DNA from 4 places in the Streptomyces sp. NPDC059255 genome. Region 1 is predicted to be linked to each of the others. Evidence: riboswitches for the same ligand, from Rfam matches in the RefSeq annotation. Region 1 holds a riboswitch; each other region holds the start of a gene.
The links. A riboswitch is a leader RNA that binds a small molecule or an ion and turns the genes downstream of it on or off. The one in region 1 is predicted to bind cobalamin.
Positions count from the first base shown of each region.

Region 1 (3,489 bases):
CAGCGACATGTTCTGGCCCTTGAACGGCGCGACCTTCACGCCTTGGCGCACCAGCCAGCGGCAGATCCCCGCCGTGACGACGCTCTTGCCCGCGTCGGAGGTCGTCCCGGCGATCAGCAGCCCTCCGCCGAGCCCCGCGCCCCCACCGTTCCCGCTCATGTACGCCTCCCACCGCGCGCTGCCGCGCGCACCGCGCCGTATACGACCCGGCCGGTGACACAGGCCGCGAGCGCGAGCACGTTGACCCGGCCGGCCAGCCGTACGGCGCGCTCGATGTCCGGGACCCCGACCGGGCGCCCCGTACCGTTCAGGACAGGCCGGTGCTCCACCCGCCCGCCGTACGCCAGGGTCCCGCCGAGCCGTACGCCCAGCGCCCCGGCGAACGACGCCTCCACCGGGCCCGCGTTGGGGCTCGGATGGCGGTGCGCGTCCTGCCGCAGGGCCCGCAGCGCGCCGCGCCGGTCCGGGCCCGCGGCGACGGCCAGCGCGGCGGTCAGCCGGGCTCCTGGCCACCCCACGACGTCGTCGAGGCGGGCCGAGGCCCAGCCGAACCGGCGGTAACGGGCGCTCTTGTGACCCACCATCGCGTCCAGGGTGTTCACGGCGCGGAACCCCACGAGCCCCGGCGTCCCGGCGAGCGCGCCCCACACCAGCGCGCCGACGACGGCGTCGGAGGTGTTCTCGGCGACGGACTCCACGACGGCGCGCGCGATCTGGCCCTCGTCCAGGGAGTACGGGTCACGCCCGCACAGGTGCGGCAGCCGCCCGCGGGCCCCTTCGAGGTCCCCGGCGGCGAGCGCCGCACCGACGGCCCGTGCCTCCCGGCCCAGCGAGGTGCCCCCCACCACGGCCCAGGTGGCGGCGGCGGTCAGCGTCACGGCGGCGGCGGGCCGTTCGCGTACGGTCGCCGCGGCCAGTGCCGCGGCTCCGGCAGCGGCTCCGGCGCAGAGCGTGGTGTGCAGCGCGCCCCGGCCGCGGTGGTCGCGCCACAGCGCGCGCTCGACAGCCCCCGCGGCCCGGCCGAAGGCGGCCACCGGATGTCCCCGGCGCGGATCGCCGAACAGCCGGTCGGCCAGGAGTCCGAGGGTGGCGCCGTACGCGAAGACCCGCGCGGCGGCAGGGGCGGCCCGGCCGCCGCCGCGCGCGGCGGCAGAACCGCAGCCAGGCATGGCGAAGTGTCCTCACTCAGGGTCCGCGCCCCGGTTCGACGTACGTGATGCGACGGCGAGAGTTCCTGGCTCCTGGAGGCGAGGCTCACAGTGACAGTGGCGGGACCGCGCCGGATTCGCACCGGCTTCCTCTGCTGCCGTCGTCAATGGCCCCGGAAGTCCACCACGCCGCGCAGGACCCGTCAACTCATCCTTGACCTGCGACGGGACAGTGTGCGGAGCCCCACATCGGACCGGTCGGCCGATGCGGGGCTCCCGCGGGGACGTGCGTGGCGTGTGTGGCGTGCGTGACGGTCAGGCCACGATGAGGCTGATCCCGTAGGCGACGGCTCCGGCGCAGAGCGCGAAGCACAGGTAGGCGCCGGCGCGGGCGGTGAGGGGCGCCGGTCCGGCGGCGGGGGTGGAGGCGGCGGCCGAGGTCCCGGCCTGGCCCTGCGCGGGCGCGGATCCCCGCTTGGCGAGGCCCACGACGCCCAGGCTGAAGAGGCCCACGAGGGCGACGGTCGCCACGAGGCTGACGCCGAAGACGGAGCCGAGTGCTGCCCAGTCGATGTCCATGAGGTCGCTTCCTGAGAGGTGGCGCGGATGACGCGGGGCGGAGATGTGGCGCTAAGAGGCAGCGCGGAGAAGCGGAGCTAAGAGGCGGCGCGGATTACACCGTGGCGCGGCGGGCGGGCTCGCCGTTCTGGTCCGCGGGGGCGGGGATGGTGGCCGAGAGGTCCTGGCCCCCGGCGCCCGCCGGGGGAGGCGGGGTGACGGCCGCGACGGCGGCGGTCACCACACCGGCCGGCTCACCGGCCCGGCCCGAGCCGCCGTCGGTGGCGACGCCGGTGGCGGCTTCGCCGGTGGCCGCCCCGGCGTTGACGTTGGTGTGATCGACGGGCTTACGGCGCGAGGCGAGCCAGATCCCGGCGGAGCCCGCGATCAGCAGGACCGCGACGACGGCGATGCCCCAGGTGCCCTGGCCGGTCAGGAATTCGGCGCCGGCGGCGACCAGACCCGCGGCCGGGAGCGTCAGCCCCCAGGCGACGAACATCCGCGTGGCGGTGGACCAGCGCACCACCCCGCCCTTGCGGCCGAGCCCCGCGCCCATCACGGCGCCGGAGCAGGACTGCGTGGTGGAGAGCGAGAAGCCCAGGTGCGAGGAGGCCAGGATGACCGTCGCGGCGCTGGTCTGGGCGGCGAAGCCCTGCTGCGGCTGGAGGTCGGTGAGGCCGGTGCCCATGGTGCGGATGATGCGCCAGCCGCCCAGGTACGTGCCGAGCGCGATCGCGATCCCCGCGGAGACGATGACCCACAGGGGCGGGTTGGAGCCGGGGGCGAGAACGCCGCCGGTGACCAGCGCGAGCGTGATGACGCCCATGGTCTTCTGCGCGTCGTTGGTGCCGTGGGCGAGGGAGACGAGCCCGGCGGAGGCGATCTGCCCGGCCCGGTAACCCTTGGCGGTGACCCGGTCGTCGCCGTCGTTGACGGCCTGGCCGATCCGGTACGTCAGCCGCGTCGCGAGGAGGGCGGCGAGCCCGGCGACGACGGGGGCGGCGAGCGCGGGGATCAGGACCTTGGTGATGACGACCCCGCCGTTGACGCCGGAGGTGCCGACGGACATCAGGGTCGCGCCGATCAGGCCGCCGAAGAGTGCGTGGGAGGAGCTGGACGGGAGTCCGAGCAGCCAGGTGAAGAGATTCCACAGGATGGCGCCGACGAGCGCCGCGAAGATCACTTCTGTTCTGATGCCCTGTTCGTTGATGAGCCCGCCGGAGATCGTCTTGGCGACCTCCACGGACAGGAACGCGCCGACGAGATTCAGGACCGCGGACATGCCCACCGCGACCTTGGGCTTCAGAGCGCCGGTCGAGATGGTCGTCGCCATCGCGTTGGCGGTGTCGTGGAAACCGTTCGTGAAATCGAACACGAGCGCTGTCACGATCACGATCGCGAGCAGCAGTGTGATGTGTTCCATTGACCCAGGACCCAGGCAATCGTTCGACGTCGGTGGCCTCGGTGAACGTAGGGAGTCAGGGTGAACGGAAGATGAACTAGGTGGGTCTTCGCGGTGACTCGGCTCGTGAGGTTGACGGCGGCGCCTGGCAGGATCGCCGTATGACGGATGACGGGACCGGCGAACACGGCGAACTGGCGGACGAGCGAGGCGAGATGGCGGACGCGCGGGGCGTGGCGGAAGGCGGGACGGAGGCCGGTCGGGGGGCCGGTCAGGGGGCTCTGGAACGGGCCTGGGCGGAGCTCGTCGACACCGCCCGGAGAACGGCCGCGGAGGGCCTGGTCGTCGGCACCTCGGGCAACGTCTCCGTGCGCGTCGGCG
Region 1 covers NZ_JBHYZP010000007.1:203,904-207,392, forward strand. Annotated here, with positions in the region: gene ACFXKG_RS12575 (cobyric acid synthase) at 1-159, opposite strand, end outside; gene ACFXKG_RS12580 (cobalamin biosynthesis protein) at 156-1,169, opposite strand; cobalamin riboswitch at 1,206-1,326, opposite strand; gene ACFXKG_RS12585 (hypothetical protein) at 1,464-1,727, opposite strand; gene ACFXKG_RS12590 (anion permease) at 1,822-3,129, opposite strand; gene ACFXKG_RS12595 (class II aldolase/adducin family protein) at 3,324-3,489, shown strand, end outside.

Region 2 (3,489 bases), on a different contig from region 1:
CCCCGGAGAGCGTCTCGCGCTTGAACAGGTTCGAGACCTGCGGCTCGATGCACTCGTACACGCCCGCGATCGACGCGATGGTCGCCGTCGGCGCGATGGCGAGGAGGAGGGAGTTGCGCATGCCGGTCTCCGCGACCCGGGCGCGCAGCGCCGCCCAGCGCTCCGGCCAGTTCAGCGCCACGTCGTAGTGGTCGGGGTGGAGCACCCCGCGCGCCGCGCGCGTCTTCGACCAGGCGGGGAGCGGCCCGTCGCGCTCGGCGAGGTCGCAGGAGGCCTCGTACGCCGCGAGCATGATCCGTTCGGCGAACCGGGTGGAGAGCGCGGCGGCCTCGGGGGAGTCGAAGGGCAGCCGCTTCTTGAAGAAGACGTCCTGGAGGCCCATCGCGCCCAGGCCCACCGGGCGCCACTTGGCGTTGGAGCGGCCCGCCTGCTCGGTCGGGTAGAAGTTGATGTCGACGACCCGGTCGAGGAAGGTGACGGCGGTACGGACGGTCTCGTCCAGCCGCGCCCAGTCGATGTCGCCGGTGGCCGCGTCCACGAACGCGCCCAGGTTGACGGAGCCGAGGTTGCAGACGGCCGTCTCGCCGTCGTCCGTGACCTCAAGGATCTCGGTGCAGAGGTTGGAGGAGTGGACGGTGTGGCCGGGCTCGGCGGTCTGGTTGGCCGTACGGTTCGACGCGTCCTTGAAGGTCATCCAGCCGTTGCCGGTCTGCGCGAGGGTGCGCATCATCCGGCCGTACAGCTCACGGGCCTTGAGGGTCTTGCGCGCGAGACCGTCCGCCTCCGCCTTGCGGTACGCGGCGTCGAAGGCGTCGCCCCACAGGTCGACCAGGTCCGGCACGTCCACGGGGGAGAAGAGCGACCAGACGCCGTCCGCCTCGACCCGGCGCATGAACTCGTCGGGGATCCAGTGCGCGAGGTTGAGGTTGTGCGTACGGCGCGCGTCCTCGCCCGTGTTGTCGCGCAGTTCGAGGAACTCCTCCAGGTCCGCGTGCCAGGTCTCCAGGTAGACGCAGGCCGCGCCCTTGCGCCGGCCGCCCTGGTTGACGGCGGCGACGGAGGAGTCGAGGGTCCGCAGGAACGGGACGATGCCGTTGGAGTGGCCGTTCGTCCCCCGGATCAGTGAACCGCGCGAGCGGATACGGGAGTACGAGAGCCCGATCCCGCCCGCGTGCTTCGAGAGCCGCGCCACCTGGTGGTACCGGTCGTAGATCGAGTCCAGCTCGTCCAGCGGCGAGTCCAGCAGGTAGCAGGAGGACATCTGGGGGTGGCGGGTGCCGGAGTTGAAGAGCGTGGGGGAGGAGGGGAGGTAGTCGAGCCGGCTCATCAGCCCGTAGAGCCGCCCGACCTCCGCCACCGCCCGGTCGCTGTCGTCCTCGGCGAGCCCGGCGGCGACGCGCAGCAGGAAGTGCTGCGGCGTCTCGACGACCTGCCGGGTGAGGGGGTGCCGGAGCAGATAGCGGCTGTAGAGGGTGCGCAGCCCGAAGTAGCCGAAGCGGTCGTCGGCGGCCGGGTCGATCAGTGCGTCCAGGCGCGCGGCGTGGCGCGCGACGAAGGCGGCCGTACGGTCCGCGATCAGACCCTCGCGGTGGCCGACAGTGACGGACGCGGAGAACGACACGGCGCCCTGGGACGCGGCCTCGTCGGCGATCGTGCGGGTGAGCAGCCGGGCGGCGAGCCGGGAGTACGCGGGATCCTCGGAGATCTGTCCGGCCGCCGCCTCCGTGGCCAGCTCGCGCAGCTCGGCCTCGTCCGAGCGGGCGTTACGGCCGCGCAGCGCGGCGGCGGCGATCCTGCCCGGGTCGGCGTCGGGCAGATCGGCGGTCAGCTCGGTCAGGGTCCGCAGCAGCGCGGTGCCGGGGGCGTCGGCCGTCGGTTCCTGCCCGGCTCCGGGCCCCCGCTCGGTCGTTGCTGAAACCGGATCCGCTGGCGCGATGGTCACGTGGTGCTCTCCCTCGCTCGGCTCTGGGCCGCGAGGAGGCACGGGTCCGCGCGCACGGAGGCACGCCCGTCATCGCAGAGGGCCGCACACCGCGCCGCGTCCACCGGCCCAACCGCGAGGCCCGGACGTCTGGGCGCCCGGATCGGTCGAGCCGGACGCACTGCCGGCAGGTGTTCGGACTAGGGGGCGCGACAAAGCGCGCCACAGTACACCGTTGCGGGACAGTTCCGGATTCACACCGGATTCCCCTGCGTCGACAGCGAGGTCGAGCATACATCTGGGGGGCGCGCGCCGCGCCACCCCCCAGATGTTGTGTCGTACGCCGCCGCCGTACGAGATCGGCGGCGGCTCGGCAGCAGCTCCGCGACGGCCCGGCGGCGGCTCAGCAGCAGCGGAAGCCCTCGCGCGGGTCGGCCTCGCGGGCGTCCGTGCGGCTGCGTTCGAAGGCGCGGCGGGTCATGATCCCGCCCGCCGGGTCACCGGCGCCGGCACCCGCGCCCGTACCCGCACCGGCTGCCGCGTCCGCGTGGGCCCGGGCGTGGGCCACGTAGCGCTCGTACGCCGACTCGCCGGTGAACTCCCGTACGTACCAGCGGATCCGCCCGGCCACGTGCCGCACCCGATCCGCCCGGCTCCGGACGCGCGTCATGCCGGGCCCGTCCCCGCCGGGACGCTCTCCCGCTCCTTGGTGGCCTCGGCGGCGGCCAGTTCCGCCTTCTCCTCCTGGGTGGGGATCAGGCCGGCCGGGGCGACGATCTTCGACTCGACGTACGGGACCTCCGTCAGCCGGACGCCCTCCGGATCGCGGATCGCCTTGAAGCAGACCCGTCCGGCGTCCGCGATGACCACGAGGATGAGGACCGCGAAGAGCGCCGAGAGCACCCCGTCCACCGTGGAGTTGGTGACCACGGTGTGCATGTCGTCCATGGTCTTGGCCGGGGCCAGCACCTCGCCCCGGTCGATGGCCGACTGGTACACGTCGCGCTGGGTGAAGAAGCCCACCCTCGGGTCCGCCGAGAAGATCTTCTGCCAGCTCGCGGTGAGCGTGACGGCGGCGTCCCAGGCGAGCGGTACGGCCGTCACCCACGCCCACTTCAGGCGGCCGGACTTGACCAGCAGTGTGGTGCAGACGGCGAGCGCGACGGCCGCCAGGAGCTGGTTGGCGATGCCGAAGAGCGGGAAGAGCTGGTTGATGCCGCCCAGCGGGTCATGGACACCGACCCAGAGGAAGTAGCCCCAGCCGCCGACCACCACAGCGCTGGCGAACCAGACGCCCGGCTTCCAGCTCACCTCGCGCATCGGCTTGTACACGTTGCCGAGCATGTCCTGGAGCATGAAGCGCCCGACGCGCGTCCCCGCGTCCACCGTGGTGAGGATGAACAGCGCCTCGAACATGATGGCGAAGTGGTACCAGAACGCCTTCATGGCGGTGCCGCCGACGACGGACGAGAAGATCTCCGCCATGCCGAGGGCGAAGGTCGGCGCCCCGCCGGTCCGCGACAGCAGGCTCGTCTCCTCGACGTCCTTGGCCGCCTGGGCGAGCTGGT
Region 2 covers NZ_JBHYZP010000043.1:75,906-79,394, forward strand. Annotated here, with positions in the region: gene ACFXKG_RS35415 (ribonucleoside-diphosphate reductase subunit alpha) at 1-1,942, opposite strand, end outside; cobalamin riboswitch at 2,090-2,258, opposite strand; gene ACFXKG_RS35420 (CstA-like transporter-associated (seleno)protein) at 2,325-2,591, opposite strand; gene ACFXKG_RS35425 (carbon starvation CstA family protein) at 2,588-3,489, opposite strand, start outside.
Region 2: linked by a shared signal. The riboswitch ahead of ACFXKG_RS35415 (ribonucleoside-diphosphate reductase subunit alpha) and the one ahead of ACFXKG_RS12580 (cobalamin biosynthesis protein) in region 1 are both predicted to bind cobalamin.

Region 3 (3,489 bases), on a different contig from region 1:
GCGTGTGGATCTGCGTGCCCGGCCGTACTCCGCTGGTGCTGAGCCGGAACGCCTCGGTGGCCCAGCTCAGATACGCCGGACGGTCGGCGGCCCGCAGCGGCAGGGTCTCGCGCAGCGCCGGCTCGTCCACCTGGATCACCGAAGTGCCGCCCGCTTCGAGGTCGTTCACCTCGTCACGCAGGGCCAGGGCGACTTGGCGTGCGGTGTCGCCGAGGGGCTGGTCGTCGCGGACGAAGGACCAGGCGAGCATGGTGACCGGGCCGGTGAGCATGCCCTTGACCGGGCGTGAGGTGAGGGACTGGGCGTATGCCGTCCAGCGTACGGTCATCGGCTCGGGGCGGGAGATGTCCCCGGCGAGGATCGGTGGACGCACGTACCGGGTGCCGTAGGACTGCACCCAGCCGTGCTGGGTGGCGAGGTAACCGGTGAGCTGTTCGGCGAAGTACTGCACCATGTCGTTGCGCTCGGGCTCGCCGTGCACCAGGACGTCGATCCCGGTCTCCTCCTGGAAGGACACGACCTCGTCGATCTCGGCGCGGATGCGCTCCTCGTAACCGGCTGTGTCGATGCGTCCGGCGCGCAGGTCGGCGCGGGCCGTGCGCAGTTCGCCGGTCTGAGGGAAGGAGCCGATGGTGGTGGTCGGCAGCAGCGGCAGGCCGAGGTGGGAGCGCTGGGCGGTGGCCCGCTCGGCGTACGGCTGGGAGCGGCGGGTGTCGGTGTCCGTGACGGCGGCGGTGCGGATGCGGACGGCCGGGTCGTGGGTGAGGGGAGAGTTCGAGCGGGAGGCGAGGTCGGCGCGATTCGCGGCCAGCTCGCCCGCGATCGCGTCGGTCCCGTGCGCCAGGCCCCTGGCGAGGGTGACGGTCTCGGCGGTCTTCTGTCGGGCGAAGGCGAGCCAGCGCAGGATCTGCGGATCGATGTCCCGTTCGGCGGACGTGTCGAGGGGGACGTGCAGGAGGGAGCAGGAGGCGGCCACATCGACCCGGTCGGCCAGTCCGAGCAGGGTGCCGAGGGTGGCGAGGGACTTGGCCAGGTCGTTGATCCAGATGTTGCGGCCATTGACGACACCGGCGATCAGGCGCTTGCCGGACAGTCCGCCCACGGCGGCGAGATCGTCGAGGTTGGCGGCTGCGGCATCGGTGAAGTCCAGGGCGAGTCCGTCGACCGGCGCCTTGGCGAGGACGGGCAGAGCCTCGCCGAGCCGGTCGAAGTAGGAGGCGACCAGGAGCTTGGGCCGGTCGGTGCGGGCACCGAGGTCGCGGTAGGCGTGGGCGGCGGCGTTCAGGTCGGCCGGGGTGCGGTCCTGGACCAGGGCGGGCTCGTCCAACTGCACCCACTCCGCGCCTGCCGCGCGCAGGTCGGCGAGGACTTCCGCGTACACGGGGAGCAGCCGGTCCAGCAGGGTGAGCGGCTCGAAGTCCGCGGGCACGGCGGGGGCGGGCTTGGCGAGCAGCAGGTAGGTGACCGGGCCGACCAGTACCGGCCGGGCGCTCAGCCCGAGGGCGAGGGCTTCTTTCAACTCGGCGACCTGCTTGGTCGAGTCAGCCGTGAAGACCGTGTCCGGGCCCAGCTCGGGCACCAGGTAGTGGTAGTTGGTGTCGAACCACTTGGTCATCTCCAGTGGTGCGACGTCCTGAGTGCCGCGGGCCATGGCGAAGTAGCCGTCCAGCGGATCGACGGACACTGCGGCACGGTGGCGCGCGGGGATCGCACCGACCATGACGGTGGTGTCCAGGACATGGTCGTAGTACGAGAAGTCGCCGGTCGGGACCTCGGTGATGCCGGCGTCGGCGAGCTGCCGCCAGCTGCGGACGCGCAGGTCGGCGGCGGCGGAGCGGAGGGCGTCGGCGGGGACACGGCCCTTCCAGTAGGCCTCGATCGCCCTCTTGAGTTCCCGGTTCGGACCCTGGCGGGGGTAGCCGTACACGGTGGCCCGTGCTGCCGCGGCTGCGGACTTCGTTGTCACGGAAATCTCCTTCGCGAGATATCTCCCTGGAATCCCGGGACGGGACGCGAGCGCGAAGGGGTGACGAACCGGACGGACCCGACCTCGCGCGGCACAGCGCGGTCATCCGCCTGATATGTACGCCGACCCGCCCACGAGGTCACCGGGATCTCCGCGCACGAATGGTTCGTACACGGGCAACGGGCAGGTCTTCGGACTCGCGGGCACGCCTTCCTGCGGAAGACACCTACTGGCCGTCGCTTCCCAGACCCGGTACGTCGGATCCAGTGCGTATGACGGTGGTCGTTCCCACTCACCGCTGCGGGGCAGTCCCGGATTCCCACCAGGTTCCCTCTTGCGACGCGTCTACCTGGAGGGCAGGGCGAACCAGCTGCACCGCCCAGCCTAGAGCGTGGACAACCCTTTGGTCGAGCGTGTTCGAGCCGCCGCCTGCTCCTGTCCGCACCGGTCTTCGCCGCCACGGTCGGCCCCGCGCGGCGCGAGACGCCGGCCGATGCGCGGCGGCGGGGCGCGGCCGTGGCCTTTGTGTCAGCGGGCAGCGGTTACCAGGAGGACCTGGTCACCCCGGGCAGGAAGCCGGCGTGTGCCTGCTCCCGGGCGCGGACCCTGGAGAGGCCGAACTTGCGCAGGTAGCCGCGGGGGCGGCCGTCCACACTGTCGCGGTTGCGTACGCGGGTGGCGCCGGCGTTGCGCGGCTGCCGGCGCAGCTCCGCCAGTGCGGCCCGGCGTTCGTCCCCGGTCGACGAGGGGCGGCGGATGATCTCCTTGAGCTCGGCCCGCCGGGCGGCGTACCGCTCGACGATCTCCTTGCGCTTCTCGTTCTGCGCGATCTTGCTCTTCTTCGCCATCAGACCTTCCCCCCGCGTGCCCGGATCCGTGCCACGGCCGCCTCGATGCCGATCACGTCCACCGTCTTGATCGCCTTGGCGCTCAGGGTCAGGCGGACAGTGCGGCCCTCGCCGGGGAGCCGGTAGCGCTTGTGCTGGATGTTCGGGTCGAAGCGGCGCGAGGTGCGCCGGTGGGAGTGGGAGATCTTGTTGCCGAAGCCCGGTTTGGCACCGGTCAGTTGGCAGTGGGCGGACATGGGTGTTACCTGCCTCTCTCTGCGACCACTACCTATTGGTAATGGAAATCATTCCCATATACTAGCCTCATGGCACGCAACGAACTCCGCCCGGTCGTCAAGCTGCGCTCCACCGCGGGCACCGGCTTCACCTACGTCACCCGTAAGAACCGGCGCAACGACCCCGACCGGATGGTGCTGCGCAAGTACGACCCCGTCGTCCGTCGTCATGTCGACTTCCGTGAAGAGCGCTGAAACGCTCCGCCACCCCACGCCCTGTCCTCGAAAGGCCCGCCTCAGCCATGAAGCCCGGCATCCACCCCGTCTATGCCCCCGTCGTCTTCCGTGACTCCGCCTCGAACCACGCTTTCCTCACCCGATCCACGATGACCAGCGACAGGACGATCGAGTGGGAGGACGGCCACACCTACCCGGTCGTCGATGTCGAGATCTCCTCGGT
Region 3 covers NZ_JBHYZP010000001.1:286,161-289,649, forward strand. Annotated here, with positions in the region: gene metE (5-methyltetrahydropteroyltriglutamate--homocysteine S-methyltransferase) at 1-1,966, opposite strand, end outside; cobalamin riboswitch at 2,131-2,334, opposite strand; gene rpsN (30S ribosomal protein S14) at 2,509-2,814, opposite strand; gene rpmB (50S ribosomal protein L28) at 2,814-3,050, opposite strand; gene rpmG (50S ribosomal protein L33) at 3,120-3,284, shown strand; gene ACFXKG_RS01285 (type B 50S ribosomal protein L31) at 3,332-3,489, shown strand, end outside.
Region 3: linked by a shared signal. The riboswitch ahead of metE (5-methyltetrahydropteroyltriglutamate--homocysteine S-methyltransferase) and the one ahead of ACFXKG_RS12580 (cobalamin biosynthesis protein) in region 1 are both predicted to bind cobalamin.

Region 4 (3,489 bases), on a different contig from region 1:
CACGGAGACGCCGAGGTGCCCCGCGGCGTCCTGCCCGAAGGCGAACGCGTCGAGCGTGCGCGCGTACCCGCCGCACACCACCAGCGCCACCAGCAGGACGGCGCCGCAGACCTGGACATCGGTCCAGCCCGCGCCGCCGAGCGAGCCGAGCAGCCAGAACAGCACCCCGCGGGTGGTCTCCGCGTCGGCGGCGGTCAGGACGACGAAGGAGGTGAGGGCGGAGAAGAGCTGCATCGCGGCCACCCCGGAGAGCACCACCCGGTCGGTCGTCCCGCCGAGCGTGTGGCTGAGCAGCAGCACCATCCCGAACGAGCAGAGCGCGCCGAGGAACGCCCCGCCCGAGACCGACAGCGCCCCTCCCCCGACCCCGAGCACGACCACCAGGACCGCGCCGGTGGAGGCTCCCGAGGAGACGCCGAGGACGAAGGGGTCGGCGAGCGGATTACGGAGCAGGGACTGCATGATCGCGCCGCACACCGCGAGCCCGGCGCCGCAGACGGCCGCCAGCAGGGTACGCGGCAGCCGCAGGTTCCAGACGATGCCGTCGCGGATCGGGGTGAGACGCGGCTCGCCCCGGCCCAGGTGGGCGCCGACGACCGACCAGACGTCTCCGACACGGATGTCGGCGGGCCCGATGGTGATCGCCACGGCGACGGAGAGGGCGAGCGCGGCGAGGCCGCAGGCCCACCCCACCGGGCGGACCCAGACCGCGGCCCGCCGGACCTCGCGGGAGCCGCCGGGGTCCAGCGGCGCCGGGCTCCCTTCGGCAGACGCCCTCGACGCCCGTTCCGCGGTGGTCACTTGGCGGGTGCGTACGCGCGCAGCGCCGCCGCCACCTGCTCGACGCCCTCCACGGTGCGGATGCTCGGGTTCATGGCCTGGCCGCTGAGGCGTACGTACCGCTGGTGCTTCACCGCGTCCATGGCCCGGGTGACCGGGTTGGTCTCCAGGAACTCGATCTTCTTCGCCGCCGACTCGGCCGTCTGCGACTTACGGGTGAGATCGCCGATGACGAGGAAGGCGGGGTCGCGGTCGGCGACCGTCTCCCAGTTGATCTGCGGCCATTCGTCGTGGGTGTCGTCGAAGACGTTCTTGGCGCCGACGGCGTCGGTGATGATGCCGGGAGCGCCGCAGCAGCCGCCCATGAAGGGGGCCTCGGAGTTGGCGAACCAGTACAGGACGGTGGTGTCCTTCGCCTTCTTCGCGTCGATCCCGGCGACCGCCTTCGCCATCCGGTCCTTCAGCCCCGCGACGAGCCGGTCACCGCGCTCCTCGACGCCGAACACCGTGGCCAGTTCGCGGATCTCGCCGTAGACGTCCTCCATGGTCAGCGGCGTCGCCCGGGATCCGTCGGTGTCACCGGTGTTGTCCTTGGCGCAGTCGGACGGCGAGACGTACGCCGGTACGCCCACCTTCTCGAACTGCGCGCGTGTGGCCACGCCGCCCTTGCCCAGGGTGGACTCGAAGGAGGCGGCGACGAAGTCGGGCTCGGCGTCCAGGACCTTCTCGAAGGAGGGGCTGTTGTCGGCCAGCCGCTCGACCCCGGCGTTCGCCTTCCGCAGGCTCTTCGGCAGCGGGTCGGTCCAGGTGGCGGTGCCGGCCATGCGGTCGCCGAGGCCGAGGGAGAGCATGATCTCCGTGGTGCCCTGGTTGAGCGAGACGGCCCGCTCGGGCGGCGCGTCGATCCGTACCTCCCGACCGCAGTTGGCGACGGTACGGGGATAGCCGGCGGCCCGGGCGGAACCGGTACCGGAATCAGAACCGGATGCGGAATCAGCTCCGGAGTCCGAGCCGGTACCGCAGCCGGTGAGCAGCAGGGCGCCGGCGGCGAGGAAGGGAGTGGCACGGCGGGCGAGGCGTGCGATCGGCACGGAGTCGTTCCTCTGCGTCGAGGGCTCATGCGCGGAGCCCGGTCGTACGGTGCTCCCCCGCCACAGGACGCGGACGGAGGCCGCCAGCAGGTCTTCGGACTCGGGGTCACCCGGACGGAGGCGCCTTCCCGGACTGCTGTCCAGTGGCCGATGCCCCGCCCGTCGCCCTCACCGCTGCGCGTCAGCTCCGGATTCCCACCGGATTCCCTGACCCACGTACATGGGTTCGACTGGCCTCGGCAAGCTATCACAGGCGGTTTTCCGCCCCACACCAGCACTTTCCGGCGCTTTCCACCCGGCGGCGATCGACGGGAACGGGCGCGGCGGACAATGAGGCATGCCGGAAACCTCGCCCGTGAGTGTCGCTCTGATCGACGACCATCCCGTGGTCCTCGCGGGCATCGAGTCCTGGTACGCGGCGTCGGAGCGGCCCATCGCGGTGACCGCCAAGGGGCCGGACCTGTCGGTGGCGACGACGGGGCCGGGCCGGGACGCGGACGTGGTGGTGCTGGACCTGCAGCTCGCTCACGGGGTGCCCGCCTACCCCGAACTGCGGCAACTCGTCGCGGGCGAACGGCAGGTCATCGTCTACACCATGCAGGACAGCCAGGAGACCGCGCTGACCTGCCTGGACCTGGGGGCGTTCACGTACCTCACCAAGGCCGAGGGCGAACGGCACCTCATGGCGGCGACGCTGGCGGCGGCCGACTGCCGCCCGTACACACCGCCCGCGCTGGCCGGGGCGTTCGGCAGCGACGCCCGCAAGGGGCGGCCCGCGCTGACGCCGCGCGAGGTGGAGGTGCTGCTGGAGTGGTTCCAGTCGGAGTCCAAGGCGATGGTCGGGGCGAGCCTGGGGCTCTCGGTCCGTACCGTGAACACGTATCTGGAGCGGGTGCGCATCAAGTACGCCAACGCGGGGCGGCCCGCGACGACCAAGGCGAACCTGGTCGCGCGGGCCATTCAGGACGGGCTGACGTCACTGGACGAGCTGTGACCCCGGTCCGCGGATGCGGTCGCGGACACAGGCACAGACGCGGACGCGGACGCGGATGACGACGCGGACGACGACGCGGTGAGCGCGTCCTCGGGGGCGTCGGCCGGGGCGTCGAACGGGCCGTCGACCGGGCCGTCGAGGGTGCACGACGCCTCCACCAGCAGCCGCCCCTCGCTGCGCACCGTGCGCACCCGTACCCCCGGCTCGGTCGGTTCGGGGATCTCCGTCGGCCCGGTCGCCGGGCAATCGGTCACCACACTCACCCGCACCAGGCCGCCGCCACGCACGACCGTGGCGCGGGCGTCGCGCTCGGCGGTCGCGAGCGCGGCCAGCACGGGCTCGGTGAGCGCGCGGCGCAGCCGCCGGTCGACCGGGGCGCAGGCCCCGCGCACGGCGAGCTGTACGTCGACGCCGTGGCGTTCGGCGACGTCGATACCGGCGCGCAGTTCGTGGAGCAGCGGATCGTGCGCGTGGTCGCGTTCCGCGAAGAGCCGTCTGAGCCGGGCGGCCTCTACGGCGGAGCGGCGCCGTACCGCCTCGTCCCCCGGGTCGAGCGAGCCGCCGGCGAGCCCGGTCAGCAACGGCATGACGGAGCGGTCCAGTTCGGCGTAGCGGGCCCGCTGG
Region 4 covers NZ_JBHYZP010000026.1:10,240-13,728, reverse strand. Annotated here, with positions in the region: gene ACFXKG_RS26520 (FecCD family ABC transporter permease) at 1-747, opposite strand, end outside; gene ACFXKG_RS26515 (ABC transporter substrate-binding protein) at 798-1,871, opposite strand; cobalamin riboswitch at 1,939-2,121, opposite strand; gene ACFXKG_RS26510 (DNA-binding response regulator) at 2,227-2,865, shown strand; gene ACFXKG_RS26505 (hypothetical protein) at 2,832-3,489, opposite strand, start outside.
Region 4: linked by a shared signal. The riboswitch ahead of ACFXKG_RS26515 (ABC transporter substrate-binding protein) and the one ahead of ACFXKG_RS12580 (cobalamin biosynthesis protein) in region 1 are both predicted to bind cobalamin.